Linked DNA regions of Xanthocytophaga agilis. The protein of the gene in region 1 interacts with the protein of each later gene in a pairwise test. Links are inferred from orthologs where the notes say so. Each region holds a gene or a part of one and is shown on either strand. Other genes may lie near its edges.

What was found.
Region 2: the proteins of recJ (region 1) and QNI22_RS02880 interact in binary tests that used the Escherichia coli proteins (3 or more experiments, as listed by UniProt). The link is inferred for Xanthocytophaga agilis from one-to-one orthologs.

The regions. Positions count from the first base shown.
Region 1 is NZ_JASJOU010000001.1:124,875-141,547, reverse strand. What follows is about bases 9,346-12,334. They hold recJ (single-stranded-DNA-specific exonuclease RecJ), read left to right. Parts: upstream 9,346-9,982; coding sequence 9,983-11,686; downstream 11,687-12,334. Other genes in these bases: lptB (LPS export ABC transporter ATP-binding protein), read left to right, coding at 11,822-12,334; QNI22_RS00535 (nucleotide exchange factor GrpE), read right to left, coding at 9,346-9,587. Outside these bases: QNI22_RS00570 (PAS domain-containing sensor histidine kinase), read left to right, coding at 1-1; QNI22_RS00565 (MBL fold metallo-hydrolase), read right to left, coding at 10-1,026; QNI22_RS00560 (WG repeat-containing protein), read right to left, coding at 1,192-3,837; QNI22_RS00555 (HupE/UreJ family protein), read left to right, coding at 4,221-4,820; QNI22_RS00550 (M1 family metallopeptidase), read left to right, coding at 5,018-7,354; QNI22_RS00545 (hypothetical protein), read right to left, coding at 7,517-7,771; molecular chaperone DnaJ, read right to left, coding at 7,812-8,957; more of QNI22_RS00535, read right to left, coding at 9,036-9,345; more of lptB, read left to right, coding at 12,335-12,553; QNI22_RS00520 (hypothetical protein), read right to left, coding at 12,462-13,187; QNI22_RS00515 (putative cobaltochelatase), read right to left, coding at 13,347-15,326; QNI22_RS00510 (cobaltochelatase subunit CobN), read right to left, coding at 15,902-16,673. UniProt on the Escherichia coli protein: Single-stranded-DNA-specific exonuclease.
Region 2 is NZ_JASJOU010000001.1:701,559-718,155, forward strand. What follows is about bases 6,332-9,244. They hold QNI22_RS02880 (type IA DNA topoisomerase), read right to left. Parts: upstream 8,919-9,244; coding sequence 6,744-8,918; downstream 6,332-6,743. Other genes in these bases: QNI22_RS02875 (MarR family winged helix-turn-helix transcriptional regulator), read right to left, coding at 6,332-6,575; QNI22_RS02885 (MBL fold metallo-hydrolase), read right to left, coding at 9,086-9,244. Also shown: QNI22_RS02845 (PepSY-like domain-containing protein), read right to left, coding at 174-653; QNI22_RS02850 (nucleoside hydrolase), read left to right, coding at 809-1,840; QNI22_RS02855 (DUF3995 domain-containing protein), read right to left, coding at 2,061-2,534; QNI22_RS02860 (DUF2268 domain-containing putative Zn-dependent protease), read left to right, coding at 2,818-4,155; QNI22_RS02865 (cysteine hydrolase family protein), read right to left, coding at 4,206-4,778; QNI22_RS02870 (MFS transporter), read right to left, coding at 4,819-6,084; more of QNI22_RS02875, read right to left, coding at 6,126-6,331; more of QNI22_RS02885, read right to left, coding at 9,245-10,069; QNI22_RS02890 (winged helix-turn-helix transcriptional regulator), read left to right, coding at 10,190-10,546; QNI22_RS02895 (quinone oxidoreductase family protein), read right to left, coding at 10,585-11,535; QNI22_RS02900 (isocitrate lyase/PEP mutase family protein), read right to left, coding at 11,589-12,356; QNI22_RS02905 (glycosyl hydrolase family 18 protein), read right to left, coding at 12,482-13,477; QNI22_RS02910 (DUF695 domain-containing protein), read left to right, coding at 13,696-14,790; QNI22_RS02915 (xanthine dehydrogenase family protein molybdopterin-binding subunit), read right to left, coding at 14,928-16,597.

The DNA.
Region 1 (16,673 bases):
GAGAAACAATTATCCAATTGGCAAAACCTCTCCAATATCCAGTAACTTTAATTCACCATTAATTTTACCCTTTTCTTTAAGATCAATAAGCATGCGCTGTGGTTCACTTAATGGTTCATCAGACAGATCAAATGTACCATAATGCATAGGGATCATATTCTTGGCTTTCATTTCGTAAAAACCCTTCACTGCATCATCCGGGGCTATATGATTAGAGCCCATAAACCACCTGGGGGCAAAAGCTCCTACTCCTATGATACAATAATCTATTTGAGGAAATAGCTCACCTACCTGTTTTAAATGGCTTCCATACCCAGTGTCACCACTAAAATAAATTGTCTTCCCTCCTGCTTCAATTATGTATGCTCCCCAAAGTTGAGTGTTTGTATCTGTCAATCCACGTCTGGCCCAGTGTCTGGATGGCAAATAGTAAACTTTAATTTTTGAGTTATCTGTAATGTATTGCTGATACCAACCTGCTTCCTGAATCTGTGTACTTTTGGTAAAGTCTTGTAATAAACCCTTCATCCGTAACCCGGTCAGATAAGTAGTCTGAGGATTTTGTGAGGCTACTATTTTTAAACTAGGTTTATCACAATGATCACGATGGTTATGGGAAATCAATACATAATCCAATCCTTTGATATCCAAAGCTGCAACTGGTAGTGCAGCTTTGCGTTTTACAGGACCTGCATTTCCAAAAACAGGATCTGTCAGTAGGCTAACTCCATTGATACGAATAAAAAAAGTAGCGTGTCCCAACCATACAATCACATCGTCAGATGAGGTCAGAAACGAATTACTCTTTCTGACGGGAAGCTGCCACCGCTCCTGTTTTTTTATTTCTTTATAGGGATTGTGTTCTACTTGCCATTTCAATACATCCTTCAAATAAGGCCAAAAAGGGAATTCATGGTTTATAAACCGCCCTTTGGCATCCAATGGAGTACCTTTCCATTTTTCATCAGGTAAAATAGTGCGTAATGCCGGATTGGATGTATATGAAACAGGAACTAAATTCTCCATAAAAATAAAAGTATATTCAACTAAAAATGCCTTACCCTCTACAAAGTTTAAATCTACACATACAGACGAAGATAGTCGCAAAAAATTGTCAGGAAAGAATCGCTTTTTCTAAAAAAGAAAAAACCTGAGTTAACTCAGGTTTCTACATTTTTTGAATGGCTGGTATTAATCACAAACAATGCGATCATATCGCTGCTGATCAAACAATTGCTTATGTACTTTCTTGCCATCACGGTCTATGTAAAATATCAGATATACATCGGCAGTATCAATATACTTTTCGCCCAGATAGAATGGAATTTCCTTAGTGCCTACATTACGCAGATCATCATACTCGAGATCTACTACAATACCACGCGTATTGCTAACTATACCATACTGCTTGTTGGCATACAAACGCATAATTATTTCTTTATCATCCTGCCGGATGTATTCAAATGCATCTACAGGCTTTAATGTATACTTCTTTTCTGCAATCTGATAAAACTGCCATTGATCACCTTTTTTTACAAGAGCTACTCCATATTGCCAGTAATTTATCTCATCAAAAATAAATTCAGAAGCAGGTTCATTGTCCGCAGTCACAAATCCATACTTTCCATTTTTGGCAGCTACAAATAAAAGCGAGTTATCTGTATACGGTTTAATAAGTCGTTCATACTGTGGCGGAATATCGATTCCTCTTTCCAGATGCAGCAATCCAAACTTTCCATTTTTCAGTGTACTGACAAAACCATTCTCATAATTCAGTGCACTATACAATAAAGGAAGAATCTGTTTTCCGTTGCCATCCATCAATCCCCATTTCCCTCCTGCTTCTACAGCAATAAGGTCAGGTGTCCATAGTACAATCTTGTCGTATTTAACGGGTAAAATAGCTTGTCCTTTTGCTGACAGTAATCCCTGTGCACCTACTTTATCTTCCACCAAAATCCAACGACGTGACTGTTGTCCCTCCAATTGTAGTAAACTAATTTTAACGAAATTACCAAGTTTAAGGAATGCATCCGGGGCAAAAAAACCGTAGAAAACAGTTCCTTTCTTAACGGCAAATCCATCTTGCCCCAATAACATTACCGTATCATAGTCAAACTTCAGACGAGGGGAAATATTGGTTTTCCAGATTGCCCAGAAGTCTCCTTTGCGGGTAGCATAGAATGAGTTATTCCCCCTTACTTCATCCAAACTATCAGCTAATAGCTTGCCTCTGTTATTCAGGAGTTGCTGATATTTGTCATATTGAGCTATCCATGCATTAGGCAGAGGTTTTAGCTGAGCCGCAACAGGAGTTACAATAGTCTGTAGTTCGGAGTTAATAATACTCTCATAGTCTCCAATTTTTACTTTCAGTGCATCCTGTCTGATCCAGTCAACTGAATCATATAAAAATTCCAGTGTTGGAAACTTCTTAAACAAAAGTCTTTGGTTGCGAATAATAGCATATCGCCCGTTTTGTTTGAAAGCAATCAACCCATCTTCCAGATTCTTAATTTCTTCGAACTCTGTATCTGCAACTTTTCCACCAAAGAAGTTGGTCAGACCATACTTGCCATCCTGTTTTACCAGCAGAAATGTCTCATTCAATACATCTACTTCTTCATACTGAACAGGTAATACAGCAAATCCGGATTCGTGCCATACCCCTACCTTGCCCTCCTGCTTTACCAGTAATAACTCACCTTCCAGCGGCTCGATGCTCTCATAGCCAAATCCAGTAATCTCTTTGCCTGTCTTGTCAACAGACCCCAATCGGTTTTGCCGATACACCAGCATTGTATTTTCCTTTACGCCATCACAAAAATACTCGGTATCAACCGAATCATATTTTGCTTCTATCTGGAGTTTTCCATTGGCATCAATAAAGCCAAACTTTTCATTTTCCTCATTGTAAACAGGAAAATACGCCAGCGGTTGTGTGGCAATACGTTTTTCAATATATGCTTTATCAAAGAAGTCGGGATAAGTAGTCAGGAAGTTTCCAAGTGGGTTATCTTCCTGTTTATACAAAGAGAAAATCCAATACCACGCTTGTTCAACATATGGACTCTTCGGATACCGCTGAATAAAGTCGTAATAAGTCTGTCGGGTATGAGATAAGGTAGAAAGTTCAAATAAGCGTCTTTCGGCTTCTCCTCTGTATGGACTGTTGGGCTCTACTTCCAGGAATTTTTCATACGACACAATATCATCATCCTGTGTCAGGAATTCAAAAAGCAGCAAATCGTATAGTTTTACCGCCTCATGTGCCTGACGGGCATCCGGATAGGTATCTAAAAACTTCTTATAGCTTTTATAGGTATTAATTCTGGATGCTTCCGCATACGCTAGTTCATTCCTCTTTTCTATCGCCTGTGCTTTTTGCAAAGCTTCCGGAAAACGATCTATAAATGACTGAAAACCTGGAATACTATTTTTACCTTCTGCAATGGCATAGGCAAGACTATCTATCTCACGTTTCTTGGCCTCAATAGCGGTTAGATCTATACCCGCCTTCTTCCATGATTTTAGAGAAGAACGTTCCGTTTGCGGATAATCAACCAATGCCTCCAGGACATAGGCGTAGGCTGAATCAAGATATATTTCAGTGTTTGTAAAAGTTGTAGTAAGAGAGGCGGTAGCTTGTGCCTGTACAGGTGAATAATGGTACAAAAAATACAAAGCATATACATATTTAGCTCCTGCATTTTTTGGTTGCTTTCGTAAAACCTTATTAAGAGACAGCCGGGCTTCTGCTGTATGGTTTTTTCTCAGCTTTTTTAAAGCAGAGGTGACACGATCTGCATATGCTGTAGAAGATATGCAAATACACACAGTTACCCACAAACAACAAAGGTATGTCTTCACGTATATGTAAAACTTTGACTATGAGGCAGAACAAAAAACTCACTTTTCTTCTGGCGTTGCAATATACAACGACCCTACCCTCTTGTGCCTAAAAATTCAGTACTTTTTTCTGCCCATGTAATAAAAAACATCATTTTTCTTCTTAGTTTTCACGAAATTCTAACCCAATTACAGAAATTCAGTTCCTATTTTATGCAATACTATGCCTAAGTGCTTTGTATACTAGTTCTCTTTAGCAGTTATTATTCCAGTTCAACAGCAAATAGCATATGGTTGTAACAAACACCTGAACACTAGGGGTTATACATTTTAAGCCATTTTCTAACCAACCTACATTCCACTTACATCTTATGAATAGTTTTCAGGCTTATTTGATTATGGGCTTTGACCATATCACAGATCTGAATGGATATGATCACATTTTATTTATTATAGCACTTTGTGCTATTTATCAGATAACGGAATGGAAACGTATTCTGGTATTAGTCACTGCATTTACCATTGGTCATTCCATTACATTGGCTGTTGCAACCCTTCAGCTTTTCACATACAGAACGGATGTAGTTGAATTTTTAATTCCTGTCACCATACTTCTTACAGCTATATTCAATCTATTTTATAAAGTTCCTAAATCTTACTCTCTCTCAAATCCGACCAAACCACAATATTCCCGTTATTTTCTGGCAATGGGTTTTGGCCTGATACATGGACTGGGCTTCTCCAACTACCTGCGTAGTCTGCTAGGCAAAGAAGAAAGTATCTGGCAACCACTGCTTGCCTTTAATATTGGCTTGGAACTTGGTCAGTTAATTATTGTTGCCATATTTGTTATTGTTGCGTCACTATTTGAACGAATCTTAAATACCAATAGACGTGACTGGAACCTTGTACTTTCAGGGGCAGTAGGCGGAATTGCCCTCATTCTCATTCAGAAAACATGGATCTTTTAAATCCTTTATACAACATAAAGGATAAAAATTTTATTCCTCGTAAAAGACATATTCTACTAATTACAAAGTACTTGGCAGTATAATTATTCGCAATACAGGAAAAAAAGTAAAATAATAGTTTGTACCTACATCAACCAGTAATCAAAAGTAGTATCTTTGAAAAACTAAAGACCTCCCATATCTCATAACCAACAAACATGAAGAAAGTAATTCTGGCAGCGGCTTTGCTGGCAAGTACAGCAGGCATGGCTCAACGTTTTGAGGAGAATCGCTCCAAATTTGAGCAGTTAGGCACCTTACTCCCTACTCCCAACACGTATCGTACAGCATCTGGTGCTCCTGGTCATGACTACTGGCAACAACGTGCCGACTATGACATGCAGATTGAGCTAAACGATGAAAAACAACAGATCACAGGTACCGAAACGATTACCTATTTCAACAACTCTCCGGATGAACTAGGCTATCTTTGGCTACAACTGGAACAAAACATATTTGACAAAAACTCAACAGCCAATCTGACCAAAACTTCTGCAATGGAAGAAAAGGTGTCTATGTACCAACTCGGTTTCATGACACTGGAACAGTTTGATGGTGGCTATAAGATCAAATATGTAAAAGACAAAGCTGGCAATGCACTGAAATATACCGTTAACGGTACCATGATGCGGATTGACCTGCCTCATGCACTGAAATCAAAAGGTTCTTTTAGCTTTTCTATTGCATGGAGTTACAATATACACGACCACAATAAACTGGCAGGAGCTCCTGGCAATGGTCGTATGGGTTATGAATATTTCGCTAAGGATAACAACTATCTGTATGAGATAGCACAGTTTTTCCCTCGCATGGCCGTCTATGACGATGTATATGGCTGGCAACACAAACAATTCCTGGGCAATGGAGAGTTTACTCTTCCTTTCGGAAATTACAAGGCATCGATTACAGTTCCGGCAGACCACATTCTGGGTGCAACAGGAGTTCTACAAAACCCAAATGAGGTATTAACAGCTACTCAGATTTCCCGTCTGCAAAAAGCTAAAACAGCTAAAACACCTGTAGTAATCGTAACTCAGGAAGAAGCTGAGGCAAACGAAAAAGACAAATCTACCACAAAGAAGACCTGGAAATTTGCAGCACAGAATGTACGTGACTTTGCATTCGCTACCTCACGTAAGTTTATCTGGGATGCTATGCAGATTACACAGGATGGCAAGCCTGTTATGTGTATGTCTTACTATCCAAAAGAAGGTAATCCTCTTTGGGGTAAATATTCTACTCAGGCAGTAGCACATACTATTCGTACCTATAGCAAACGTACTGTTTCTTATCCTTATCCAGTAGCGATTTCAGTACATGGTCCTGTAGGTGGTATGGAATACCCTATGATCTGTTTCAATGGTGGTCGTCCGGAAGCAGATGGTACCTATTCAGAACAAACCAAATATGGTCTGATCTCTGTAATTATCCACGAAGTAGGTCACAACTTCTTCCCCATGATTATCAACTCTGACGAACGTCAGTGGACATGGATGGATGAAGGGTTGAATACATTCTGCCAGTATCTGGCTGAGCAGGAATGGCAACGTGAATATCCAAGCCGTCGCGGGGAAGCCTATAAAATTGTTCCTTATATGAGTATGGAACAAAATAAGCTGGAGCCTATCATGACTAACTCTGAACAGGTAAGTCAGCTGGGTAACAACGCATATGCAAAGCCTTCTACTGCGCTGAATATTCTTCGTGAAACAATTCTGGGACGTGATCTGTTTGACTATGCATTCAAACAATATGCTACACGCTGGGCATTCAAAAGTCCTCAACCTGCCGATTTCTTCCGTACGATGGAAGATGCATCAGGTGTGGATCTGGATTGGTTTTGGAGAGGTTGGTTCTATGGCACAGAACCTGTGGATATTGCACTGGAAGATGTAAAAGCATTCAATGCTGATACACAGAATCCGGAGAAAGAAAACCCAATCAGCAAAGCACAGGCAAACGAACAGAAGACAATCAGTCAGATTCGTAACGAAAAAGATATTCAGAAAACACTGGTTGATGAAAATCCGGAATTGAAAGATTTCTATAACTCATATGACCGCTATGCAGTAACCCCACAAAGCAAGTCACGTTATGAACAATACCAGGCTTCGTTAAGTGATGAAGAAAAGAAATTGCTTGCCTCAGGAGAAAACTTCTATAGTCTGAAACTGAAAAACAATGGTGGTTTGGTAATGCCTGTGATTCTGAAACTGGATTTTGAAGATGGCACCAATGAGATTGTTCGTATTCCTGCTGAAATCTGGCGTATGAATAATAAAGAAGTAAGCAAAGTCATTCATACTTCTAAAAAAGTAGTACAGTTTACACTAGATCCATTCCAGGAAACTGCCGATATCGATACGGATAACAATGCATTCCCATCAAAAGCTGCACCTACACGTTTTCAGTTGTTCAAACAGCAAAACCGTCGTCCAGCCAACCCTATGCAGGAAGCGCAGCAGATTCAAGGTGGTCAGCCAAGCAACCGATAAGATTGGATAAACGTAGAGTCTCTTTTATAGTTAACGCAAGCCAGAGTGGCTTGCGTTTTTTTATGTCTGGAAAAGTCAAAAAAAGTATAGTACATCAGTCTATAAATAAAAACACCTTTTGGAATTCCAAAAGGTGTTTTTAGTATAAAAAGTCTTATTCTTTTAATTTTCGTATTTATATAATTTAAGGATACTATCTACCTCATCCTTTAACTTCTCAATATCTTTGTTTGCCAAACTACCTGCTTTATAAGCACTATATACATTAGTGGGTAGTATATCCTTATACTTAGGTAGATTATGCAAAACTTCATACATCCCTAACTTAAACGCAACTCGCGCTTCAGTGTCTTCATCAAAGAAATCTTTATAAAAATCAAATTCATCAGTGTTATGAAAATACTTGTCTGCGCTCATATGCATTTATAGTTAAGTAAAGGATAATATGATCGCTAATTTATTGAAAAAATTCTTTCATACGATCAAAGAATCCTTTTTCATTTTTGGAAGGACGAGGCTGGAAATTATGAGCTGTACGGAATTTTTCCAGAATCTCACTTTCTTCGCGTGATAGCTGCTGAGGAGTCCATACATTTACATAAATTAACTGATCACCTCTGCCGTATCCATTGATGCTCCGGATTCCTTTGTCTTTCAGACGAAGGATTTTTCCACTTTGAGTACCTGCATCTATCTTTATTTTTACTTTTCCTTCGATGGTAGGTACTTCTACACTTGTTCCCAATGCAGCATCTGCAAAGTTTACATACAGATCAAATACCACATTGTCACCATCCCGTTTGAGTAATTCATTGTCTTCTTCTTCAATCAGAATCAATAGATCACCTGCTACACCACCTCTTGGAGGAACGTTACCTTTTCCAGCCATATTTAGCTGCATACCATCCGCTACTCCGGCAGGAATACGTACCGAAATAGTTTCTTCTGTCAGCTGACGACCTTCTCCATGACAAACCTCACAACGATCAGATACAATAGAGCCTTCCCCGTTACAGGTTGGACAGGTACTGGTTGAAATCATTTGTCCCAGCATGGTATTTACAGCACGACGTACCTGACCTGACCCCTGACAGGTGGAACAGGTTTTAAGTGCAGTACCACCTTTGGCTCCATTTCCACCACAGGTATTACAACTGGTATAACGCTTTACTTTTATTTTTTTCTCAATACCGTTAGCTACTTCTTCCAGATTCAGTTTAAGCTTGATGCGCAAGCTATCTCCTTTACGGACCCGCTTGCCACCACGGCCACCTCCACCAAAGAAATCACCAAACGGACTGTCACCGAAAATATCTCCAAAACGTGAAAAAATGTCATTGACATCTGAGAAGCCTCCACCATTGAAGCCACCTCCACCATTTACGCCCTGATGCCCAAACTGGTCATACCGCTGACGCTTTTGAGCATCACTCAGCACTTCATACGCTTCAGCAGCTTCTTTAAACTTATCTTCTGCAGAAGGATCATCCGGATTTTTGTCGGGGTGATATTTGATAGCTAACTTACGATAAGCCTTTTTTATCTCCTCTTCCGAAGCAGTCTTACTTACTCCCAGTATGTCGTAATAATCTCGTTTTGTCATGGGTTAAGATATATATTGAAACGTAAACCAGGGATAAGAAGACCTTTCCCTACGTTACTTCTCCATTGATTATGATTCTTAGTTACCTACAATTACTTTGGCAAAGCGGATAATCTTCTCTTTCAGAGAATATCCTTTCTCTACTTCATCCACTACTTTACCCTTTAGATCTTCAGTAGGAGCTGGAATTTGGGTAATTGCTTCATGAGTTTCCCCATTAAACTCTTTCCCGATTGCTTCCATTGGCTTCAGACCACGTTGTTCAAGTGTTTTATACAGTTTATGGTAGATAAGTTGTACACCTTCCTTCACAGAATTGATATCCTGTGCTTTTTCTATTGATTTCAAAGCTCTTTCAAAATCATCCAGAACAGGTATAATGGCCAAAATGACACCCTCTTCGGCAGTTTGCTGAAATTCTATTTTTTCTTTGGCAGTCCGACGACGGAAGTTCTCAAAGTCTGCCAGCAAACGCAGATATTTATCTTTGATTTCGGCAACCTGTGCATCAGCCGATGGAGTATCTGTTGCTGCGGCTTGCGTTTCCTGAGTCTCTGTTGTTTCTTCGTTCAGATCTACAGGAGTTTCAGATTCGTGCTGGTTTGTACCTTGATTTGATTCGTTTTGCATACCTATTCAAATAATTTAAGAAGTCATTATGAAAAATCAGGCGCTATCTACCCTGATAGAGAAGCTACCTGAATGCAATGTCAGCAGTTCAAGAATATTGCCAATTACATTGCGCCCACAAAAATATGACATTTTGTCGGATTTATGTAATAGTATTCCAACAGAAACCGGCTAACTTTTGACAAAAACAGCAGAATGTCGTTTTTTAGTTTTTCTGGAGGGATAAAAAAATAACTACTTATCCAAACTTTACTTTTATATCCTGATTATCACTAATATATCCGCATAAATTAGTATGCATAGTCCTAAGAGAAATAATTAAAATACAATATTTAAATCCAAGAATTCCATTCTTCACCCAAACCAATTAACATTTTTTTGCTTACTTTGCAGATATGGAGAACCGCTGGATCATTAAGTCAACCCCTTCTGAAGAAACTATACAGTCTCTGACTACGGCTATCAATGTTAGCCGTGCATCCGCCCAATTATTGACTCAGCGTGGCATTAGTGAATTCGAGAAGGCTAAGTTGTTTTTCCGGCCTTCATTATCTCATCTGCATGACCCTTTTATCATGCAGGATATGGACAAAGCAGTTAAAAGACTGGAGCAGGCCATAGGTAATAATGAATCCATCATGGTGTATGGAGACTATGATGTGGATGGTACGACCTCTGTCGCGATAGTATATGGATTTCTCCAACAATTTCACTCCAATCTATCTTTTTACATTCCGGATCGTTATAATGAAGGCTATGGAGTTTCCCGGCAAGGTATTGATTATGCACATAAAACAGGTGTTTCACTGATTATCTGTCTGGATTGTGGAATTAAATCAGGAGAGTTGGTCAGTTATGCTCAAACATTGGGGATCGACTTTATTATCTGTGATCACCACCGCCCGGATGATACACTTCCAACAGCAGTGGCAATCCTCAATCCCAAACGTCTGGATTGCCCTTATCCTTACAAAGAATTATCGGGTTGTGGTATTGGGTTTAAGTTTTTACAAGCTTTTTGTCAACGAAATGACCTATCGCTGGAAGAACGACTTTATCCATTCCTGGATCTGGTGGTTGTCAGTATTGCAGCCGACCTGGTTTCGATAACAGGTGAAAACCGTGTAATGGCTCACTTTGGACTTAAACAACTTAACTACAATCCACGTCCGGGACTAAAAGCACTGACACGAATAGCAGGATTTGAAAAGGAGCTGGATATTACCAATATTGTCTTTGGAATAGGTCCCCGTATCAATGCAGCCGGACGTATCGCCCATGCCCATGCAGCTGTCAATCTGTTACTTGCACACTCTGAAGCAGAGGCAGAACAATATGCCAAAGAAATTAATGTTAATAATCGCGACAGACAAGGATACGATATACATACTACCAAGGAAGCCCTGGCGATGATTGAAGAGGATGAGACATTGCGGCTATCCAAAAGTACTGTATTGTTTAAAAGTGACTGGCATAAAGGAGTTATTGGCATTGTAGCCTCGCGTTGTGTTGAAAAATATTATCGTCCTACCATCATTCTTACAGAATCCCATGAGATTGTCTCAGGATCTGCCCGTTCTGTGCCAGGTTTTGATGTATATGAGGCCATTGCCGAATGTGCTGACTTGCTGGAACAATTTGGAGGACATACCTATGCAGCCGGTTTAACTCTGAAACGGGAGAATGTGGAAGCGTTTCGGGAACGTTTTGAAACAATTGTTGCTCAACGTATTACAGCCGAGCAATTAATACCACAGATTGAAATTGATTTAAAATTGCATCTGCGGGATATCAACTTCAAGTTTTATAATATCATTAAGCAAATGGAGCCATTTGGCCCTGAAAATATGCGTCCGGTATTTATGTCCGAACCTGTGTATGCAGATAATGTACGTATACTCAAAGACGTTCACTTGAAAATGAGTGTATTCCAGGAAGGCACTTCCTACATTGATGCCATTGGATTTGGCATGTCTCAGTTGCATCTGGACAAAGTCACCGAAGGTAAACCATTCCGTATCTGTTACCAGATTGTTGAAAACAACTACCGTGGCAATCAGACTCTGCAGCTTCTGATCAAAGATATTAAGGCTTTTTAGTATTGTATTAGCCTCATATCTGATGGATTGGAACAAAATTTGTAGCTCCCCAAAACAATATTCTATCTTAGGCTTCTTCTTAAGAAAAGGCTGAAATGGTTCAACGAAAGCTGAACATTGTATTTAAACTGAAAAATGCTTCTTCGCTCTGAAAATTTACTAAAGAAATATGGAGCCCGTATTGTAGCCAACAATGTCTCAGTACAGGTACAACAAGGTGAAATCATTGGTCTTCTGGGTCCGAATGGTGCAGGAAAAACAACTACCTTTTATATGATTGTAGGGTTGATTAAACCCAATGAAGGCACTATCTACCTGGATGATGAGGATATTACTCATTTACCCATGTATCAGCGAGCTCGTAGGGGATTAGGATATCTGGCACAGGAGGCATCCGTATTCAGAACACTTACTGTCGAAGAAAATATTATGGCGGTACTGGAAATGACCGATTTACCCAAAGCTGCCCGTAAAGAGAAGACAGAGGAAATGCTGGAAGAATTTAGTCTTACCCATGTACGCAAAAACCTGGGACGGGTATTGTCCGGAGGAGAACGACGTCGTACGGAAATTGCCCGTGCACTGGCAGTAGATCCTAAGTTTGTACTGCTGGATGAACCTTTTGCAGGTGTTGACCCGATTGCCGTCGAAGAGATTCAGGGTATTGTGGCCAAACTCAAAACAAAGAACATAGGCATCCTTATCACAGACCACAACGTGGACGAGACCTTGTCTATTACAGACCGTGCCTATTTGCTATTTGAAGGTAAGATCCTTAAATCTGGTACTCCCGAAGACCTGGCATCTGATGAACAGGTAAGACGCGTTTATCTGGGTAAACACTTTGAATTAAAAAGAAAGATTTAACAGGTGTAAGGATATACAGGCACTGATTGGATAACGCAAAAACAATCATTGCCTGATTTTCTGTTACAATCTCTTGTCTAACATCCGTCACTGATGGAATATCTGTTGTTTCCCTTTCAGATGCCTGTAAGGCAGGATTCACTTCAAGAGAAGCTATTTCAGTCACTAACCGACTTTCCTGCTGGCATTCTCTCTGATATATTTTCTCCAGTTCTTTCCACATAGCATAGGCAACGTCAGCACGTAAACGTACCTGATCACGGTAATTCTCTTTCAATACATAGTTAGCGGCATTGTCCTTGTCTTTTTTTCTGTCAAGCACTGCCAGACGAAGATCACTGCGTTTGTATTGAATATGGATGTCCTTCCATACTGATTCAGCCTTTTTGAGTTGCTTGTTACGTTCTTTGGAAACAGGTTGAGCTTCCAGTTCGGCTTTTTGCCGAGTTGCCTGAGACAGCAGAGCGGTTAGATGGGTATGATTGGCAAGAGTTCTCTCTTCGTCTGCTTTGATGGCTTTGATTCGTTTCAGCATATGGTAAAGCTGCTCATTCAGTCGGGCCTCCTGAGCCATCAAGCGATAGTATTCTGATCTGTATTTGCGTAATGCAGAAGCTGTAGTGTGTCTTGCCATGAAATAAAAATAAAGGATAGAAAGTGATTTTTTAGTAGCTTAAAAATACTAAAAATCTCTCATATGACCAATTATTTACCCATTTACAAGCAAAACACAAACAACTGATAATCAATTATATATCAACACAAACAAGTATATCACAACAAATACTTTCTTTTATCCAGCATGCATCCGGATAGTAATGGTTTGGAGTATCGAATCTGATGAAATTTCATCTAGCGACAAGCACTCGCCACCCATTATAGCAGCCAGTTCACGGGCTTTTCCCAGTCGTAAATAATCGCTTTCGGTATCCAGTACGAGTGAAGGGATCTGTTGCTCTTTTAGTTGATTACCCAGCATCTGTATCTGGCTCCAGGGATTTCCTCCTCCGGGCAGGGGTACATTTGCTTTGCCATCACTCAGAATCACGACTAAAGGCTGCAAAGTGTCTGTGGGTATAGCATTTATTATCTCCAAAACCAACTGCAAAGCATGGGGCAAGGGAGTCCGCCCACCGGTTGGTAAACTGTGAAGAGCCTTTTCGGCTTTTTCTATACTATGGGTTGGCTCAAGTACAACCTGTGCTTCAATACCCCGAAACGCAATGACACTGACCCAGTCTCGCTGCTGATAGGCATTGGTGAGCAAGGACAGTACACTGCCTTTTACTGCTTCCATACGTCGGCTGGCAGCCATGGAACCGGAAGCATCTACCACAAAAAGGATCAGATTACCTTTTTTGTCCTCCCGTATTTTCTGATGTAAGTCATCACGCGTAATCTGCCATTCGTCCGGATTCCGGAATAAGGCTTTCTGTAACGTGGCCTCTATAGCCAGATTAGTTGGTTGCTTATCCGGAACAGACCGGATTGATTTCCCTTTCTGTATAGTATAGGTTTGATTCCTGTTTCCGTCTGTAGCATTCTGTGAAGTTTTGACGCCATTCTCAATCTGAATGTCAGGCAGACTATCAATTGGTATACTGGCAAAAACCTGTTCCTTCTCTCCTTCCTGTTCCGTTTCTGATGGGCCAGGCAAACAGTCCTCTGTCAGGCAATCATTATCGGGAGCTTGATTCTCCAAAGACTCGGAAGCGTCCGGTTTGGAATCAGAGGTTTTATTTTCTGTCGTAGATTGCGCTTGTTGCATCAGGTCATCCAGTGCCTTTTCATCCATTTTTGTATCTGACGAAAAAGGTTTCTGTCGACGTCTATGCAGTAAAACTAGTTCTGCGGCGTGTCGGATATCTTCTGGCACTACTTCAATACGCTGGGCTAAGGCTGCAAGAGTGCGTGCAGTTTTGTACATGACGATATCTGCCCGGAGGCTCACTACACCCATTTCCATACACAACTGACTAATCAGTTCCAGTAAATGATCTGGCATATGTACAGAGGTCAGTAACTGGCGGGCTGTTGTCAACTGCTTTTGCAGAGCTTGCTGGGCAATCTGCCATTGTGTTATAAAGGCAGCAGGGTCGGCATCATAGGCAATTCGTCTGCGTACTACTTCGGTTCGTTCAGTTGTATCACGAGGGGCTTCAATCTCTACCATTAATCCGAAGCGATCCAGAAACTGTGGGCGCAGATTGCCTTCTTCCGGATTCATGGTTCCAATCAATGTAAATCGTGCAGGGTGACTGACCGAAAGTCCTTCCCTTTGTACAGTGTTCACTCCCATTGCAGCAGCATCCAGTAATACATCGACCAGATGGTCTGACAAAAGATTGACTTCATCAATATACAATACACCTCTGTGTGCCGCAGCCAGCAGGCCAGGGAGGAATTTCTTTTTCCGTTCACTCAGCACTCCTTCCAGATCCAGGCTTCCTACAATACGCTCTTCTGTAGCTCCCAAAGGCAATGTAACGAAAGGCATCTCTACTTCCTGTACCAGATTGGTTTTATCCTGGCATACTTCACATGTATCCAGTAGGTGAACCGGATCACAGTTGTAGGGACAGCCTGTCACCTTAGTAATAGTGGGTGCTATTTGTGCTAACCCTCTGGCTGCTGTACTTTTGGCAGTACCCTTGTCACCTTTGATCAGCACCCCTCCTATTTCCGGATTGATGGCACAAAGCAGCAAAGCCCGTTTCAGTTTTTCCTGTCCTACTAAAGCAGCAAAAGGATAGTATGTCTGTGTATACTTCATGTATCGATAATACGCTATAAGACTGTTTTTATTTTTTGCCTGCCCATTGCTGGCCTATTACTCAACTTATCGTGTCTCATGTCTTTTGAGGAAATAAAAAAGTTTGTGTTACAAGGAGATGCTGTCCCTTAAGGGCTATTATTTGCCCCATTACTCAGAGTCCAAGCGTTTGAACCACCCATAAGGGCAAGTCGTATTTGTAACCTCTCTCAAAATACAATGTCTGAACCACCCCGCCCTTCGGGCACCCCTCCTTAGAAAGGAGGGGAGTTTACAAAGCCTTTAGTCTACATTATTCAAATACCTAAAAATCAAATACATCTATTTTTATAAATATATTTTTACAGTTCGTATGGACGGCTTTAGTAACAACAGGCTCGCCACTCCCCTCCTTTCTAAGGAGGGGTGCCCGAAGGGCGGGGTGGTTCAAGCGTCCGTTTTTTGGCACATGTTACAAAGCAGACCTGCTTAAGCTAACAGCCTTGACCAAACGTTCGAACCAGCATCTTTCTATTCAAACCAGTGCTCCCTTTTTAAAACTTTCATTTCTGAAAAAGCTATGGGACAGGATAAGATTACTCAACTCTTCCTTCCAGCAAGCCTTCACTCTGTAAATATACCTCTTGCAAGGCTTCCAGTATCTCTGGTGAGGGTTCTTTCCACATACCGCGTTGTGCAGCTTCCAGCAAACGTTCAGCAATAGCATGCAAAGCCCATGGATTACTTTGTGCAAAGAATTGCTGCATAGTAGCATCTAAGGCATACGTCTCTGCCACTTTTTCATACATCCAGTCGTCGACTACCTGTGCTGTTGCATCGTATCCGAAAAGGTAATCCACTGTAGCTGTCAGTTCCAATCCTCCTTTATACCCATGCTTCTGAATACTTTCAATCCATTTGGGATTCACCACTCTGGATCTGAATACGCGTAAGGCTTCTTCCTTTAAATCCCGGACTACTGGCCGATCCGGATTCTGACTATCACCAAAATAATGTTTTGGCTGATGTCCTGTCAGGCTGCGAATGGTAGCAATCATTCCGCCATGAAACTGCAGGTAATCGTCACTGTCAAAGATGTCATGTTCCCGGTTGTCCTGGTTATGCAACGCTACCTCTACTCCTGACAAACACTGCCGGAATTCATTTCTGGCATCTACTCCGCTTACACTTCGGGTATAGGTATATCCACCCCAGTTGACATACGCCTGAGCAAAGTCAGTTTCATTGTGCCAGTTTTTCTCATTGATCAGTGGTAAAATACCTGCCCCATAACTCCCCGGCGCAGCTCCGAAAATACGGTAGCTGGCCCGTTGCTCTGCTTCTTCTACAGGCATATCAGGAGTTTGC
Region 2 (16,597 bases), 580 kb from region 1 along the record:
CAAAAAATGACTGGAATTCCAGTCATTTTTCAAAGTAATTTGATTTTTGTTCACTTCCCTTGTTGAGGTATTTTTTTCCGGTTGCTAATCTGTATATTACCAATCTGAATATAGTTCAGATATTTTCATCTTAGAGGAGTATACAAGAGGTGCATGATATGTATAGGCGTATTTTATCCTTCTTTCTGTTCTTTTTTATCTTTCTTATCCTTCTTTTTGACAAAATTTCCCTGAGCATCAAATTTCAGTTCTTCTTTAATCTGGTCTTTTTTAATCACGACTTCATATTCTTTTTTATTGTCTTTGCTCTCTTCCTGAAATTCCGTTTTGTCAATTTCGTAACCTGCATAGTTTTTCTTCACATAATCAATGATTTTAGCAGGAACCTGTGCTTTGCCAATGCGTTGTTTAGATTCTAACCAGGCACCTTCTGGTGAAAACTTTGCTTCTGCTTTTTTGTCTGATAACTTAAAGTCAGCTTCAAGTTTACCATTTTTAGTTTTCTTCCATTTGGTATCTGTGGCAGAAGGATATTTTTTCTTGAATGCAGTCATTACCGGACCTGGAACATCTTTCTCTGTCATGTCCTGAGCATTCGTAATTGTTATGCCGACAAATAGGGTAAATAGCAATAGGAAAGTTGTCTTTTTCATGTGTTGTATTGGTTTATGTGTTGTACTGTTTAGAGGTAAAAAGATGAATCAGAAAAAAATCGTTTGCAAATATTGAATATCTTTTGGGCAATTACCTGTTTTAAAGACAAAAAAATCGTTGAGATAGTTTAAAAATCACTGCTCCTATAACCCCTATGAAAAAACAAGTATGTCTTCTTTTTTTCTTGCTTTTAGCTTCTGTTATTACGTATGGCCAGAGCCAGAAAATAATTGGTGGAGGAAATACCGTTACTCCCCGAATGCGTGTCATTGTTGACAATGATTTTAGCGGTGATCCGGATGGCTTATTTCAACTTGCTCATCTAGTACTATCACCGTCTGTGGAAATTCGAGGCATTATTGGCTCACACCTTAGAGTAGGTGATGGGTTTGATAATTCCCAGACTCAGGCACAGAATGCAGCAGCCAAAGCAAAAGAACTATTAGGTGTAATGGGTGTAAAAAATAGATTTCCGATTGTAGCTGGATCTAATACTGCCATGCTTACGGATAGCACACCTGTAAAAAGTGAAGGAGTAGACTTGATTGTCAGAGAGGCTTTGCGAACAGATACAAAGTTACCCTTGTATGTACTTTGTGGTGCCGGCCTTACTGAAATTGCGTCAGCTTTACTCGCTTCTCCCCAAATAGCAGAGAAGCTAACTCTTGTATGGATAGGAGGGCCAGAATACACAGATATTGCATTACCACCACCTAATTATTCAAGTCCGGAGTATAATCTGAATATTGATATTGCTGCTGCACGAGTCGTTTTTAATCAATCACGTGTACCTATATGGCAAATACCCCGTAATGCCTATCGCCAGGCATTGCTTCCCTATTCACAATTGTTGCTCAAAGTAAAACCCCAGGGAAAAGTAGGAGGATATCTGGCTGGTGTATTGGAAACTCTAATGGTTCGGATTCAGAAATATGTAAACATTGGCGAAACGTATGTTTTGGGAGATAGCCCATTGGTATTGCTTACTGCCTTGCAATCTTCTTTTGAGGCCGATCCTTCATCAAGCGAATATGTAGTACGTATGTCTCCTGCCATTACTACACAGGGTGCTTATCAGTTTAACCATCAGGGTCGAAATATTCGTGTTTATACCCGATTAGATATCAATCTGATGTTTAATGATTTTTTTGCAAAGCTGGAATGGAATACACTAAATGGGAAATAGGTATTGATGTAGAATTACCAAAATTCTGATATTTTGTTCTTTCAATCAGAATTTCGGTAATACTCCGAGTCCATCAGTTTTTTGATAATAGATGAACTCTACCAGAAAACTGATGATTACCAAAGCCAAACAGAATTCTGATCAAAACCTGTTTTGACTAAAATATTTATTGAATAAAAATGATACCATATGGTAAAACAGATTTCTGATACATATCTGTTTAATAACGGATCTGCAGATAAATGTAAAATGCCAGTATCGCTATCAGCAAACAAAGAGGAGAATAAAGACGTGTGTCATAATAAGCAAATTGAGTGTGTCTGATCTTTTTAAAAAATCCTACATACTTAAAATCTCCCATAGCCCGTACTCCAAATACTATTGTAATAGCCAGATTGCCATAAATGCACCACCAGTCAGAAACAAAAAATGGAAATGTACCTTTATAAATAGGTTTAATAGCCCATATAGAGATAAACGAGGCTACCAATAGAGCCAATGCAACCACTAAGGTTGCTCCTATACCAGGTTTAAAAGCAAGTTCCTTATCAATTTCAGGGATAACGAGTGAAAGAAAATATTGATTAGGTTGAAACAGGCCTTTTACTGTCCAGTAGATATGTAGCAAGGAAATAATAAGAAATAAAGAGGCATTAATAGTTTTAGCCAAACTAAAAAGATTTATACTAGACATACTACAGCGTTTTGTGAAAAGTTAGGGGTATTGAAAAATATTTCACATACCTTCTACATTATTTTTTGTGCGTTAATCCTGCAATTAAGCTGATTTATAAAATATATTCGTAAAAAAACTGACTTTTTAGTATTATTTAGTCAGTAAGAATCTAGCATTGGATTTATTGAACTTGATTTTACTTTTTGGTAGTTGAGTATCCGGAATGAAGAAGTTATATCCTCCCTACTATTTTTTCATTGAATCGCATATCACTCTTACTTTTTCATAAACCCTAACCACCATGAAAACTATACTGATTGCATTGTTTTTTCTTCAGGCCACTTTTTCCTTTGCTGAGACTATTGCCGATGTCAAATTCAATAAGGGGTATGATAACATAGCCGTTAGCAAATCGTCTGATCTTGTACTCAAGCTAAACCTTCAGAAGGGTGTGCCTTACCAAGTCCTTGTCTTACAACAGGGTATCGACATAATGCTGATTCTGGCAGATGAAACAAATCCGAAAATACAGGAGATGGATTCACCCAATGGACGGTTTGGGTTTGAAATACTGGAGTTTGTACCCAAAGAGACCAAACTATTTACTTTAACGGTTCGTAAGTTTGAAGAAGAGACAAATGCCGACAAAGGAGTGATAAGCTTTTATATTAAAAAGTTTACTCCTAAAGAAATAGCGCTGAAAAAGCAAACTGAAAAGGAACTTGCCATTGAAAATACCAAAAATGTACTGACACTGGATATAGATCACTTTTGGGAGGCTTTTGACAAACTCAAAATCTGCAAAAACCATTGGGATAGTGTTATGTGTATCCAGAATCTATATCTGGACAAAGCAACCGATGGCCTAAAGGATTTCATAAGAGTCAGGAATTTTTCCGCTGAAGGATTCGTGAATACATTGACAAAACTACCCAAATACTATGCTTCCGTACGTCCATTTACCTATGAATCGAAAAAGTCAGAACCGCTAATACAAGAAGTATTTGATAAATTGAAGGATATCTATGGGAATTTTAAGCCTTTTAAGGTTTGTTTTGCTATAGGCATACACAATACAGGAGGAACTGTCTCCGATAGATTTATTCTGTTGGGAACGGAGATGATAACTGCCTGTAAATATGTGGATTTTTCAGAACTGGGAGACAATTGGAAACCAAGTGATACACAGAAAGAACCCAATATCCCACTTAGTATAAGAGGTATAGTGGCTCATGAATGTATCCATACACAACAGAAGAGTAAGTTAAGCCCCAATGCAGTAGTATGTAATCAGCTTAATTCCTGTATCCATGAAGGGGCTGCCAACTTTATTGGAGAACTGCTTACTGGAACAACAAATTATTCTGCTGTCAACGAATATGGAGATTCCCATGAGAATATGTTATGGGATGAGTTTAAGTCAACTTTGTGCAGTGGAAATGCTTCCAACTGGTTGTATAATGGAAATACTGTAAAAGATAGACCAGCTGATCTGGGCTATTACATTGGCTATAGAATTTCTCAGGCCTATTATACTAATGCTTCTGATAAGCGACAGGCCATCATCGATATTATTGATATGGATGATCCACTTACATTTCTGCAAAAGAGTGGATATGATCAACAAAAGAAAAACTAAAGCATAGCTTACTACTATCCTACTGATGTTTTGTGTGAGTGGATAGGGGCCTATACAGAGGCTTTTATCCACTCTTCAACTTTCAGGACTTCTGCTTGACGAGGAAAAATCTTTGTCATCAGAACCTGATGTACCTCAGCGTCTCGATCTTTACAAGCATCAGATAATACAGTTAACTGATAATCTTTATCAGCTGCTTCACGCACTGTTGACAACACAACGCCACTGGTAACTACTCCGGTGAGTACCAGATGCTGAATGCCTTGTGCACGTAATACAACCTCCAGATCACTACCTGTAAAAGCACTGAAGCGGCGTTTGATTACTGTGATTTCTCCGAATAGTGGCACAATAGATGGCTCTATTTTTAGCATATCTTCGGGATTAGTATTTGCCATTCGTTCTCTGGAAGCTGCAAAGCTTTTGTTCATCATGCTGATTTCAGGTGCTCCTGGCCGAAAGCCTACAACAACATAAATTACTGGAATAGTGTGCTGGCGAGCATGAGTAATGGCTTTGGCTACATTTGCAATCACAGGTTGTGAGTCTGGTAAGGAAGTAAGCAGCATTACCTGCATATCCATTACCAGAAGAGCTGTTTTGGAATTGACTTGTGTTGACATACAGATAGTAAATATTGGTTAAGAAATCTACAATATGGAGTTACGAATGCAAGGCTATCTCTGCAGAAGGTGCATCAACAGTTGGTGTAACGTCTGGTTTAAGCTTGGCTTTCTGCAACGAACGTATATGCAGTCCCCCAAGCAACAAAGCCAGAATGCCTTCTCCTAATACAGTTGCTTGTACACCAATATAATGAGAAATAGTTCCGATAAGTAATCCGCCAATAGGCAGAGCGCTGGAGTAAACCATTAGATACAGGCTGATTACACGTCCACGCATGGACGGAGTTACCTGAGTCTGTAAGATGGTATTGCTAATGGTCACCTGCGACATCATGCCAAAGGCCGCAAATGCAATGAAACAGAGTGCTAATGGATACCAGGAAGTATAGGCAAACAGAATCAGTCCGGCTCCCAGGATAAAAGTATTACGTGCCAGTATGGTATGGAGATCAGAGCCTGTCTTTAATGACGCCAGATAGAGAGCACCAATAAAAGCGCCAAGGCCAATTGCGCTATCTATCAGTCCAAAGGTAGAGGCTGTTCCTTGAAATATATCTTTCGCATATACAGGCATAAGTGTAGTAAAAGGTAATACTAGCAGACTTACCAGAGCCAGCATCAGGAGAACAAAGCGAATGGCTGGAGTCTGATTAATATACTGAAATCCTTCTTTTAGCTCGCCTAGAATATTTTTTGTATGGGATTGGACTACATACGGTGGTAATTTCATCAATAGGAGTGAGGTGATTACTGCAATAAAACTAAATGCATTGAGGCCAAAACAAACTACTTCACCCAGATTTTCAATTGCAATCCCTGCAATGGCAGGCCCCAGTAGCTTGGATAAGTTGACCATAGATGAATTTAAAGCCACTGCATTGGACAAGTCTTTTTTATCATCTACCATGTCATACACCAGTGATTGGCGTGCTGGCATATCAAATCCATTGATGATACCCAGTATAACACTGAGAGATATGATTTCCCATACTGCATACTTCTGAAAATATACTACAAGAGTAAGCAGTATAGCTTGTATCATAGACAGAACCTGTGTAAGCAGCAGTACCCGATAGCGATTGTAACGATCTGAGACAACACCACCAATAGTAGAAAAAACAGCAGAAGGAAACAGCGTTGCAAACACACTGACCCCCAGCATAAACTTTGACTGAGTTTGTGAGTAAACTATCCAACTGACAGCTGTCTTCTGCATCCATGTACCTAAAAGAGAAATAGATTGTCCTGTAAAATAAAGCCGGTAATTACGACTTCTGAAAGCATTAAAAGTATTTACGTTCATAGTTTATTAGTAGCTGGTTTGATTATTTATATAGATAATAATTAGTCATATTCCAGTAATTTTTTCAAGGGGCCTAGTGCTTGGCGTAAAACTTCCTGTTCTTCGGATGTACAGGTAGCATGTAAAGCATGACTTAACCATTCATCTCTCTCATTTCGGCTGGTATTTAATAATGCTAGTCCCCCTTCTGATAGAGTTATGGTAATCTTTCGTTTGTCTGTTTCTGAAGGAGTGCGGGTAATGTAACCCAGATCCGATAAATGATTCAGAATCTGTGACATAGATTGGGTAGTAACCTTTTCTATCCGAGCGATTTCACTGGGCAATAATTCTTTATGTTCATCAAGTAATCGTATCACAGATCGTTCAGTAAGGGATAATGTATCACGGGTCGGTGATTTGCTCCGTAACTTTTTCATAAGCCGGGTTACAACAGTTCGTAATTCGGTGGGAAGAGAACTCTCTTGTTTGGATGAATCTATCGTAGGCATAGTAATAAAGTAAACTTGTTAAGTTACTTTACAAATTTAATGTCTGAACTCAATGAATTCAAGAAGATTTTTATAGTTTAGAAAAAGATAAACACTACAAGATAAATGGATTGGGAAGATTGATTTTAGAGAAAGAAAATAAATAAAAAAAGGGTTGCAAGTTTCTACTTACAACCCAATATTAAAATCTGCCTGTAAAACTAGCTTACCTTCTATCTCTTCTTCAGATCCGGGAGTTCTCAGACCTTTGATCTTACCTGTTTTTCCTTTTGACAACAGATCGTAGATATGTTTGTCAGTTAATTTCTTGCCTAACACTTCAAACGGTATCTTAAATCCGCACACTTTAAAGTTTCCACATCCATATGCGCTATTACCCTTTTTCAGCAGATGTTCCTTGCATTTAGGGCATGTCAGAGCTTCAATGTTAATCTCTTCTTTGGGTTCTTTTGGCTTTTTCGGTTTGGCTTCTTTTTTTTCTGGTTCTTCTTCCTCGACAGGCGCTGGTGTAGGAGTTGCCGCAATGGCAATCTGTCGATATGCATTCCGTTTTACTTCATTGGTAAGGTCAATCACCATCTGGATCAGCTCTGCTTTAAACGTTTCCAGTTCATAGTCTCCTTTCTCAATCTGACGCAGTTTTTTTTCCCAGGTTCCTGTAAGCTCTGCACTTTTGAGAAGTTCGTTTTGAATTGTGTCAATCAGATCAATCCCCATTTGAGTTGCCAGCAGGGCTTTCTTTTTCTTCTCAACGTAATTACGTTTTATCAGTGTTTCGATAATATTTGCCCGTGTAGAAGGTCTGCCTATGCCGTTTTCTTTTAGAAGATCACGCATTTCTTCGTTTTCTACTTGTTTACCTGCTGTTTCCATCCCCCGAAGCAATGTTGCTTCTGTATAGGGTTTGGGTGGTGAGGTCTTTCCCTGGTGAATTCTGGGAGTATGTGGACCCGACTCCCCAACAGTAAAGACAGGCATCACGCGTTCTTCCTCCTCCTTTTTTTCGTCTTTATCTTCTTCTTTCTTCTCCTCGTCTGTTTTCTTGGCCTTGGCTTCATTAGCGTATACCTCTCGCCAGCCTGGTTCCAGAATTTGCTTTCCTGTAGCTTTGAATTCCACCTTACCCACCACACCCAATACAGTAGTATTTGAAATTTTACATTCCGGATAGAATACGGCAATAAACCGACGTGCTATCAGGTCGTATACCCGTTTTTCATCTGGAATCAAACCAGTAGGGAGCACATCTGTAGGAATGATAGCATGGTGATCACTTACTTTGTTGTTATCAAAAACAGTTTTAAGTTTAGGGATTGGACTAAGTAATAAGGGTGCTACAAGTGCCTGATAATATTGCATGCTGCGTAAAATACCTTCTACTTTGGGATGCAGATCTTCAGACAGATAGGTGGTATCTACCCGTGGGTAGGTAACAAACTTTTTCTCATACAGATTTTGAACGTGTTTGAGTGTAATCTCCGCGGAGAAACCATATTTTTTGTTGGCTTCCACCTGAAGGGCTGTAAGGTCAAATAACCGGGGATTTCCTTCCTTACCTTCCTTTTTCTCAAAAGAAGTAACTGTAAAAATAGGATTAGCCTGTAGGTATTCAAGGCCTTTCTGTGCTCGTTCCTGATTGTAAATACGTTCAATAGTAGCTGTAAATTCTACTTCACGATACAGCGTTTTTAATTCCCAGTAATCTGCAGATTTAAAAGCATTAATCTCTTTTTGGCGCTGAACCAGCATGGCAAGGGTAGGGGTCTGTACCCGACCAATCGATAAAACAGCCTTGCCATTACCAAATTTGGTTGTGAACAAGCGTGTAGCATTAATACCTAATAGCCAGTCTCCAATAGCACGGGCACTCCCGGCAGCATACAGATTATCAAACTGACTACTGTCTTTGAGATTGGCAAAGCCATCTTTAATAGCTTGTTCTGTCAGAGACGATATCCAAAGTCGTTTGACTGGAGCTTTGCATTTGGCTTTGTGTAGTACCCAGCGCTGTATCAATTCTCCTTCCTGACCGGCGTCACCACAGTTAATGACTTCTTCACAATCTTTAAGCAGGTTCTCAATGACACCAAACTGTTTCTGCACACCAGAGTTATCAATCAATTTAATTCCAAAGTTGGAAGGAATCATAGGCAGGGCTGATAGACGCCATGATTTCCATTCAGGTGTATAATCCTGGGGTTCTTTTAAGGTGCAGAAGTGTCCGAACGTCCAGGTTACCTGGTATCCGTTGCCTTCATAGTATCCGTCTTTGCGTTGCTTGGCTCCTATAACTTCTGCAATATCTTTTGCTACACTGGGTTTTTCTGCAATGCAAACTTTCATTCAATCAATGTGGTTTTTTCAACCTGGCAAAGGTCGCATTTTTTCAGGAAAAGGTGAAGGGGTGACTGAAATTAATCGATGGTATAAATAAGTTTATTGAGTTATGTCTAAACATAGGTTACCAAATATCCCTAACTTTTGTTTAGAGATATTTGGTCTTGATAAGCTTAATCTGGAAGGGCAAACCCTGTTTGTACCCATTCAAATCCTTTTCCTTTTTTGCGTACATGCCCTAATCCTGGCCAAGGTAAATGATAGGAAAACACCTGTTGTCGGCTCCTAGCAAGTTCTTCCAGTACGTTTTTACGGGTGGTTGCTGCAAGTCCAAAATCTGTGTCTCCATCAAATCCCCATTCCGGATGAGCAAATACCAGTACAGGAGAGTGTACCAGATCTGCTACATGTACAAGTTCTTGCCCCGCTGAAAATATTGTAGAGATTGTATGACCAGGAGTATGTCCAGGAGCAATTTTTAAAGTAAGGCAATTCAGTATTCGTGAACCATCTTCAAAAAGATGCAAATGAGGCTTTATTTTATCCAAAGTTTTTTTAGTCGTTTTTACAACCATAGTTTTCAATACCTCATCTTTCATTTTACTTTTGGAGAAGTCAGGACTTGGAGATTGCCAGAATTCATATTCCAGTCGTGATAAATGGATGTTGGCTGATGGAAATGCTAGTTCTCCATTTTTACCCAACAGGCCTCCCATATGGTCCGGATGACCATGTGTAATGACAATATCTGTAATCTGACTGGGCTGAATACCTGTTTTGGGCAGATTTCGCAATAACCATCCGGAAGAATCTCCCAAGATAGTACCACAGCCTGTATCCAGTAAAATAATCTTATCTCCAGACTTGATGATTAGTATATTCACACCTAAATCAGCACTATCTGGTAGAAAGTTTTCATCCAGTACCTGTTTTACCTGATTGGCTGGTACATCAGGGGCAAAGCTTGGTTGAACTTTTTTAAACAGAATATGTCCGTCTGTAACAACAAACAGTTCCAGTTTACCTAATGTAAAAGTATGAATACCATTGTTGACAGGTTGAGTAGCTTGTCTAATACCTGAGAATACAGAGGATACGGGTAAGGTTGCAGATAACCCCAGAAGGAGCCCTTTTTTGAGAATCGTTCTTCGGTTCATATTCTTTTTGATTCAAAAGTATTTTCTTTGTATCCATTCGTCAAGTATGCACTTTTTGGGTACCTACATACTAATTGTATACTATTGTTGAAAATCAGAATGATATTTTTTTGATTAATTATGAAAGATTCCAAACGAGAGAGTATTTGTTCCGTTGATTATGGATTTCAACGCATTGGGGGTAAGTACAAGTGCCGGTTGATCTGGTATATTCATACACATGGAATTGTACGGTATGGTGTTTTGCGACGAATGGTAAAAGGCATTACACCTAAAATGCTGACACAGACATTACGAGAACTTGAGGAAGATAAACTGGTAATTCGGACAGTCTATCATGAAGTTCCACCTAAAGTAGAATATTCATTAACACCAATAGCGGAAGAACTCATTCCATTTATCCAGCATGTAAAAGAATGGGCTGACAGACGTTTAGAAGAGTTAGATAAAGATATTGAACCTATCAGCTGTGACTAAGAAGCAGGAGAGAGGATTGTAAGAGGATAGTATTGATACTAGGGTATCAATACTATCTTTCCTGTACTCTGTCTGCTCTCCAGAAACTCATGGGCTTTTTTACCCTCAGAGAGTTTAAAAAGTGTGGGTGTGGAGATTTGAACATGTTTATTTTGTAACCATGCAAACAACTGCTTGGCTCTTCGAAGGCGTTCTTCTTTAGAAGTCAGATAGTTCCATAAATCTCCACCAATAATGGTCTGAGATTTCGCGATGATGTTTAATGGATTTCCTATTTCCAGTTTGCCACCTGCCAATCCAAAAAGCACTACTTTTCCCAATATTCGTGTCACCTGAAGGCTATCGTCCAGGGTGGTTCCTATACTGTCGTATACTACGTCCACACCTTGTGGAAATAGGTTCAATATTTTGGTCTTCCAGTCTTCTGAGTAGAGAAAAGCTTGATCTGCACCCAATAAAAGTGAAATCTCCCGTTTGTTTTCTGATGAGGTCATTCCAATAACATTGGCACCTTGTAGTTTACAAACCTGGAGTAACCATTGACCAACTCCACCCGCAGAGGCATGAATCAAAACGGTTTCGCCTGCTTTTATCGGATGGCTATCAGATGTCAAATACTGAGCAGTGAGTCCTTGCAACATACTTGCTGCTGCCGTTTCGAAACTCACATCTTCTGGTAGAGGAATAATATGATCTACAGGGACAGCTACTAGCTCTGCATTGGCAAATGGAACATCGGCAAAGGCAACTCTGTCGCCTGTTTTATACTCAGGATGGTTATTGGCATCTACTATAATTCCCGCCCCTTCATATCCATTGATATAGGGAGCTTGTCCCCGTAGAGGATATGTACCATTGCGACGCATCAGATCAGCAAAGTTCAGCCCGATGGCTTTCATTTCAACCAATACCTCATTGAATTTCGGACTGGGATTTGTAACTTCCTGATATACGAGAACATCGGAATTACCAAAAGTTGATAAGGTCAAAGCTTTCATTATAACACAGTCAGTTGCTGATGTTTTATTTACCAGCCAGATTATTAAAAAAGAATAGAAAAGGAGTTGTTTTGTTGTATAGAATGTATAGCTTCTTCTGCTCGCTTATGTATATACATTGCGGTAAAAGGTCCCATACTAACTCGTTTCACGCCTAGCTTTTGCAAATCTTCAAAGCTGGGTAGAGTTGGCATACACATCACATTAACAGGAAGTGTAGTAGCTTTTACTACTTCTGAGATATCATTTGATTGTGTAATACAGGGAACAAAAATTCCATTAGCTCCTGCTTCTTCATAACTTTTTAATCGGGAAAGTGTTTCCTTTAGAGCTGTTTCCATATCCAGGAGAAAACCATCTGTACGAATATTGAGGAATACTTTCATATTATTCCGGTTCAGATGATTGGCAATTGTGGAAAGAGTTTTTTGAAACTCATGAATGGATTGCAATTGACGGGTAGTCCCTGGAATGGAATCTTCCAGATTTATACCGGCTACGCCAATAGCATGGAGTTTGGTTATATTTTCAATTATACCATCAATCGTTCTGCTATATCCACCTTCCAGATCAACAGAAAAAGGGATTTTTACTGCCTCTGTGACTCTTTTTGCTATCAGAAAAAGTGTTTCAAATGGAATGTTTTCTCCATCTTCATAGCCAAATGTTTTAGCTATTGCCTGACTGGAAGTACCAATTGCTTTATAGCCATTTGCTTCAAAGAGTAGTGCACTATGTACATCCCATATATTTCCTAAAAGAAGAGGTGTAGAATTTTGATGGAGTTGTGAAAATGTGTCAAATGAGTTCATAAAAACAGGTCTTTATTTTGAATTGATTTTTACAAAACTACAGTGGCTCGTATGCATAGAATTGTACAAATCGGAACTCCTGGTTTTTTCACTACATAGTAAAGTCTACAAAATATTTTATGGATTCAATAAGCCGTTTGGAAAATGACATCCAACAATGAGCTGCTTCCTGTTGCATCACCTGGTAGCTGCCAGATCATAATGCCAGAAGCTTTTTGTTTGGCTAGCTTTGTTTTCCGTTTTATTGTGTTTCGGCCATTGTAATAGATAGTTCTCCCATCCGGCATTTTCCACTCATCTTTTGTGTCTGATCCCGAAAAAGACGATTGAATTTCGCTATAGTTCATACTGATAGCAGTCATACCTTCACCGTATCCATAGCCATAAAATGGAACTCCCAATGTCATTTTTTCTTTGGCTATTCCTCTGGTTTTTCCAAAATAACTCAGATCTTCTTCTGCATGAGCATAGGTCGAATGAGGACCTGGTTTGTCCGGACTCCACGGACCTGTACGATCATAACTCATTATGTTGACAAAATCGTATTGGGCTAGTGCTTTGTCTGTTAGTTGGTCTTTGTAATAGATTGCAATAGCAGCAGTGATGAGTTTGTTGTGTGTTCGTAAGGCAGTTGCCAGTTCGGTTACAAATGGCTCATAGTTTTCGTCCATATCTGCTCCTTCCAGATCTACATCAATACCATCCAGTTGATAGGTAAGTATCAAAGACACTAGTTTCTGGATCAGTAGACTTCTATTAGGGGGAGCTAACAGATGTCGGTATTGAAGATGTATACTACCTCCTCCAATGGAAAATAGTACTTTAACTTTTTGAGCATGTGCCTGTTCAACAAAAGAGGATACTCCGGAAAAATCCTGTATAAAGTTTCCCAGTGAATCCGGATTGATAAACCAGAGGTTAATGTGGGTTAATTTATCAAAAGGGACCTGAAGATTTAATTTTCCTGATGTATCTGTTTTGTAGGTGGCTTGTAAAGGGTAGTACCCAATGATTTTGAAGGATGATTTTGTAACTGTTTTAGAATTTTGAGCCAGTAAAAAAGTATGAGGAAATACTAAAGAAACAACTAATGGTAAGACAAGCAGGTGAATGAATTTCATGTATTGTTTGGTTGTAGATAATAAATGGGATTCAATAACTTAAGTAAAGTTAAAGGATGTAGTGAGAAGTATACTATTCCTCTTTATAAGATTTTTTGCAATAAGTCTAACCTGATAGGCTATTTAGCCAACAAAAGTATGATTTTCTATATATTTGGCCCTTCGCTGCCTATAACAGCAAATCAAAACTATATATAACTTATTATTAACACAGATACATGAGTTTTCAGGAAAGCTTTTTGGGGGCAATAAATGAATCTATACGTCAGTATACTACCTTTTGGAGTTGGTTTCAAACACAGGAAATGATATTCTTTCAAGTTGTGAAGCAACGGGAGAATATAGAAACAGATTTTTTTGAAAAGCTTTCTGAACAGTTGAATGTTTTTAATGAGAGTCTCTATTTTGTTGTTGGAATGCCAGATGAGGATACAGTTGAACTAATATTTACAGCAGATGGAATAATAAAAAATATTGTCTTTGTAGAAGAACTGGTTCAAAGTGCCCCTTTGATAAAAGGATGGAGGTTTACTGCATTGAAACCTGCTACAGATACCTCAAAGATTAATATCAAAATGGAAGAATTTGATTTTAATGAGGAAAATATCGGCTTCTATGCCAATGAACATCCGGAACTTCCGGATGAGATTGATATAACTGTTGTGTATCCCGATTTTGCGGAAGAGGATCGTCAGATGGTGGTTAACGGGATTTATATCTTTCTGGATAATGTGTTAGGCGAGTTAAATTTTGCCTGTATTATAGACCAGATAGATATTGTGAGGACACAGGAGGCTCAACAGGAGATTGTACCCATTTCTAAATTGAAAAGTTTTTTGGTCTGGAGAGAAAAAGAATTTGTTGAGAAATATGAAGGGGTAAGACGTAATACGGATAAAGACAACTATAGCATGTTGCAGGCCAAACTTGAAAATGGTAATATGTTATTGGCAGCTATCAATACAGACCTGTTGAAGTGGGATAGAAAGGCGTCTCATCCATGGATTATGAATGTTGAAATAGCCTATGATGGTTCAGAACTCAATGGTATGCCGGATGAGGATGCTTTTACACTAATGGAAGAGATTGAGGAAAATATTACAACCGAACTAAAAGATGCTGAAGGCTATCTGAATATTGGTAGACAAACAGCTGAAGGTACACGAAATATTTATTTTGCCTGCAAGGACTTCAGAAAGCCATCGAAAGTGTTACATGCTATTCAACAAGTCTATGCTGATCAGTCAGAGATGAGTTATGAAATTTACAAGGATAAATACTGGCAGTCATTTGAGCATTTTGTCAATGCCTGAGATGTATACTGTAGAAAGAAAATATGTCGGCATTGTTTTTTTAGTATTCTACGTGTCACATTACTGTGGCAGAATTTTGATCTCATACTTGTGTATAGAAACCCTGTATTCTTTGGATACAGGGTTTTTGGTTATAGTTATATCTCATCCAGTGCAAATGGTAATTTACGGATTCGTTTACCTGTCAGATCAAAGATGGCATTACAGAGGGCAGGGGCAAAAGGAGGAAGTCCTGGTTCTCCGACACCACCCGGTTTCTCATTATTTTCCATAATATGTACTTCTATCTCTGGAATATCGAGGATACGAGGCATCAGATAGGTATCAAAGTTTTTCTCTACAGTCATTCCATCCTGAAAGTGAATAGCATGTAAACAGGCTGCGCCCAGCCCCATAACAATAGCACCTTCTACTTGTGCCTTGATTATATCCGGATTAACATACCAGCCGCAGTCCATCAACGCGATTATTTTATCAATTTGTAGCTTTTTATCCGCATTTCGGGACACAATCACAATATGGCCAGCTATGCTTCCGAAACATTGGGTAATCGCTACTCCCCAACCTTTGGTTGTACGCGATTTCCAACTACTGACTGCTTCCAGTTTATCTATAAAAGCCTGGTAGCGATTTTCCAAAAGATGCCTTCTTCGAAAGTCCATAGGATCTTTTTGTGCTTTGTGGGCCAGCTCATCTATAAAACTTTCACAGGCAAATCCATTGGTTGAAGCATATACCGAACGCCACCACATGACAGGCATTGGCACCCGATTTCCTATACCTGCAAAGCTATAATGTGGGATTGATTTATAGTAGGGTTGTAACAATCCTTCTATTCCTCCTTTGTTGTACCCTGCAGGTTCAGGATCTGCATAAGGCGTTGAACTCCATTCCTGTCCAATCCATTGGGTAGAGGTAATAGTCTGGAATGCCATAATTTTTCCTTCTTTATCCAAACCTCCCCGACAGGCAAAAAAAGCTCCAGGACGAAACGGTCCTGCTATCATATCGTCTTCCCGTGTCCATACTACCTGCACAGGTGCATTGAGTTCTTTTGAGAGCAAGGCGGCTTCATGAGGATAATCTGTAAACGCTTTACGGCCAAAACCCCCACCCAGAAATGTCATGTGAACAGTTACATTTTCAATGGGTATGTTCATTCGCTGACTAAGATCTGCTTGTGTCCAGTTGGCTTCCTGTAAAGGGCCCCACACATCTATCCTGTTATCATGTACATGCACAGTGCAGTTGAGTGGTTCCATACAGCTGTGAGCCTGATAAGGTGTTTCGTATACTACTGACAATGTATCTGAAGCTTGCTTAAAGACTTTCTCAAACTGGGGCGATGGAGCAGGTTTTTTGAGATTCTGACGCATTTGTACTTCCATTTGCTCTGTGCTTACATAATCAAAACCTGTGTCATCCCATTCTACACGCAATACTTTGCGACCCTGCATGGCTGCCCATATCGAATTAGCAACTACAGCTACTCCTTCATACAAACTTCCAAATACAGCCCTTTGTACTTTGCACACATGTTTTACTCCTATTATTTTTCTTGTTTCTGTATCATCAAAACTTTTTACTTTCCCCCGAAACCGTGGATTTCGTTCAACGACGGCATAGAGCAGGCCTGGTAACTTTTTATCCAAACCAAAAACTGCTGTACCATTGACTTTAGAAGGAATATCATTACGAGGAAGAGGTTTACCAATAATGGTATAGTCTTTTCGTTCTTTTAGAGTTACATTGGAGGGAGGTTTTATTTTGGTAGCTTCTTCCACCAGTGAACCATAACCTGCTTTCT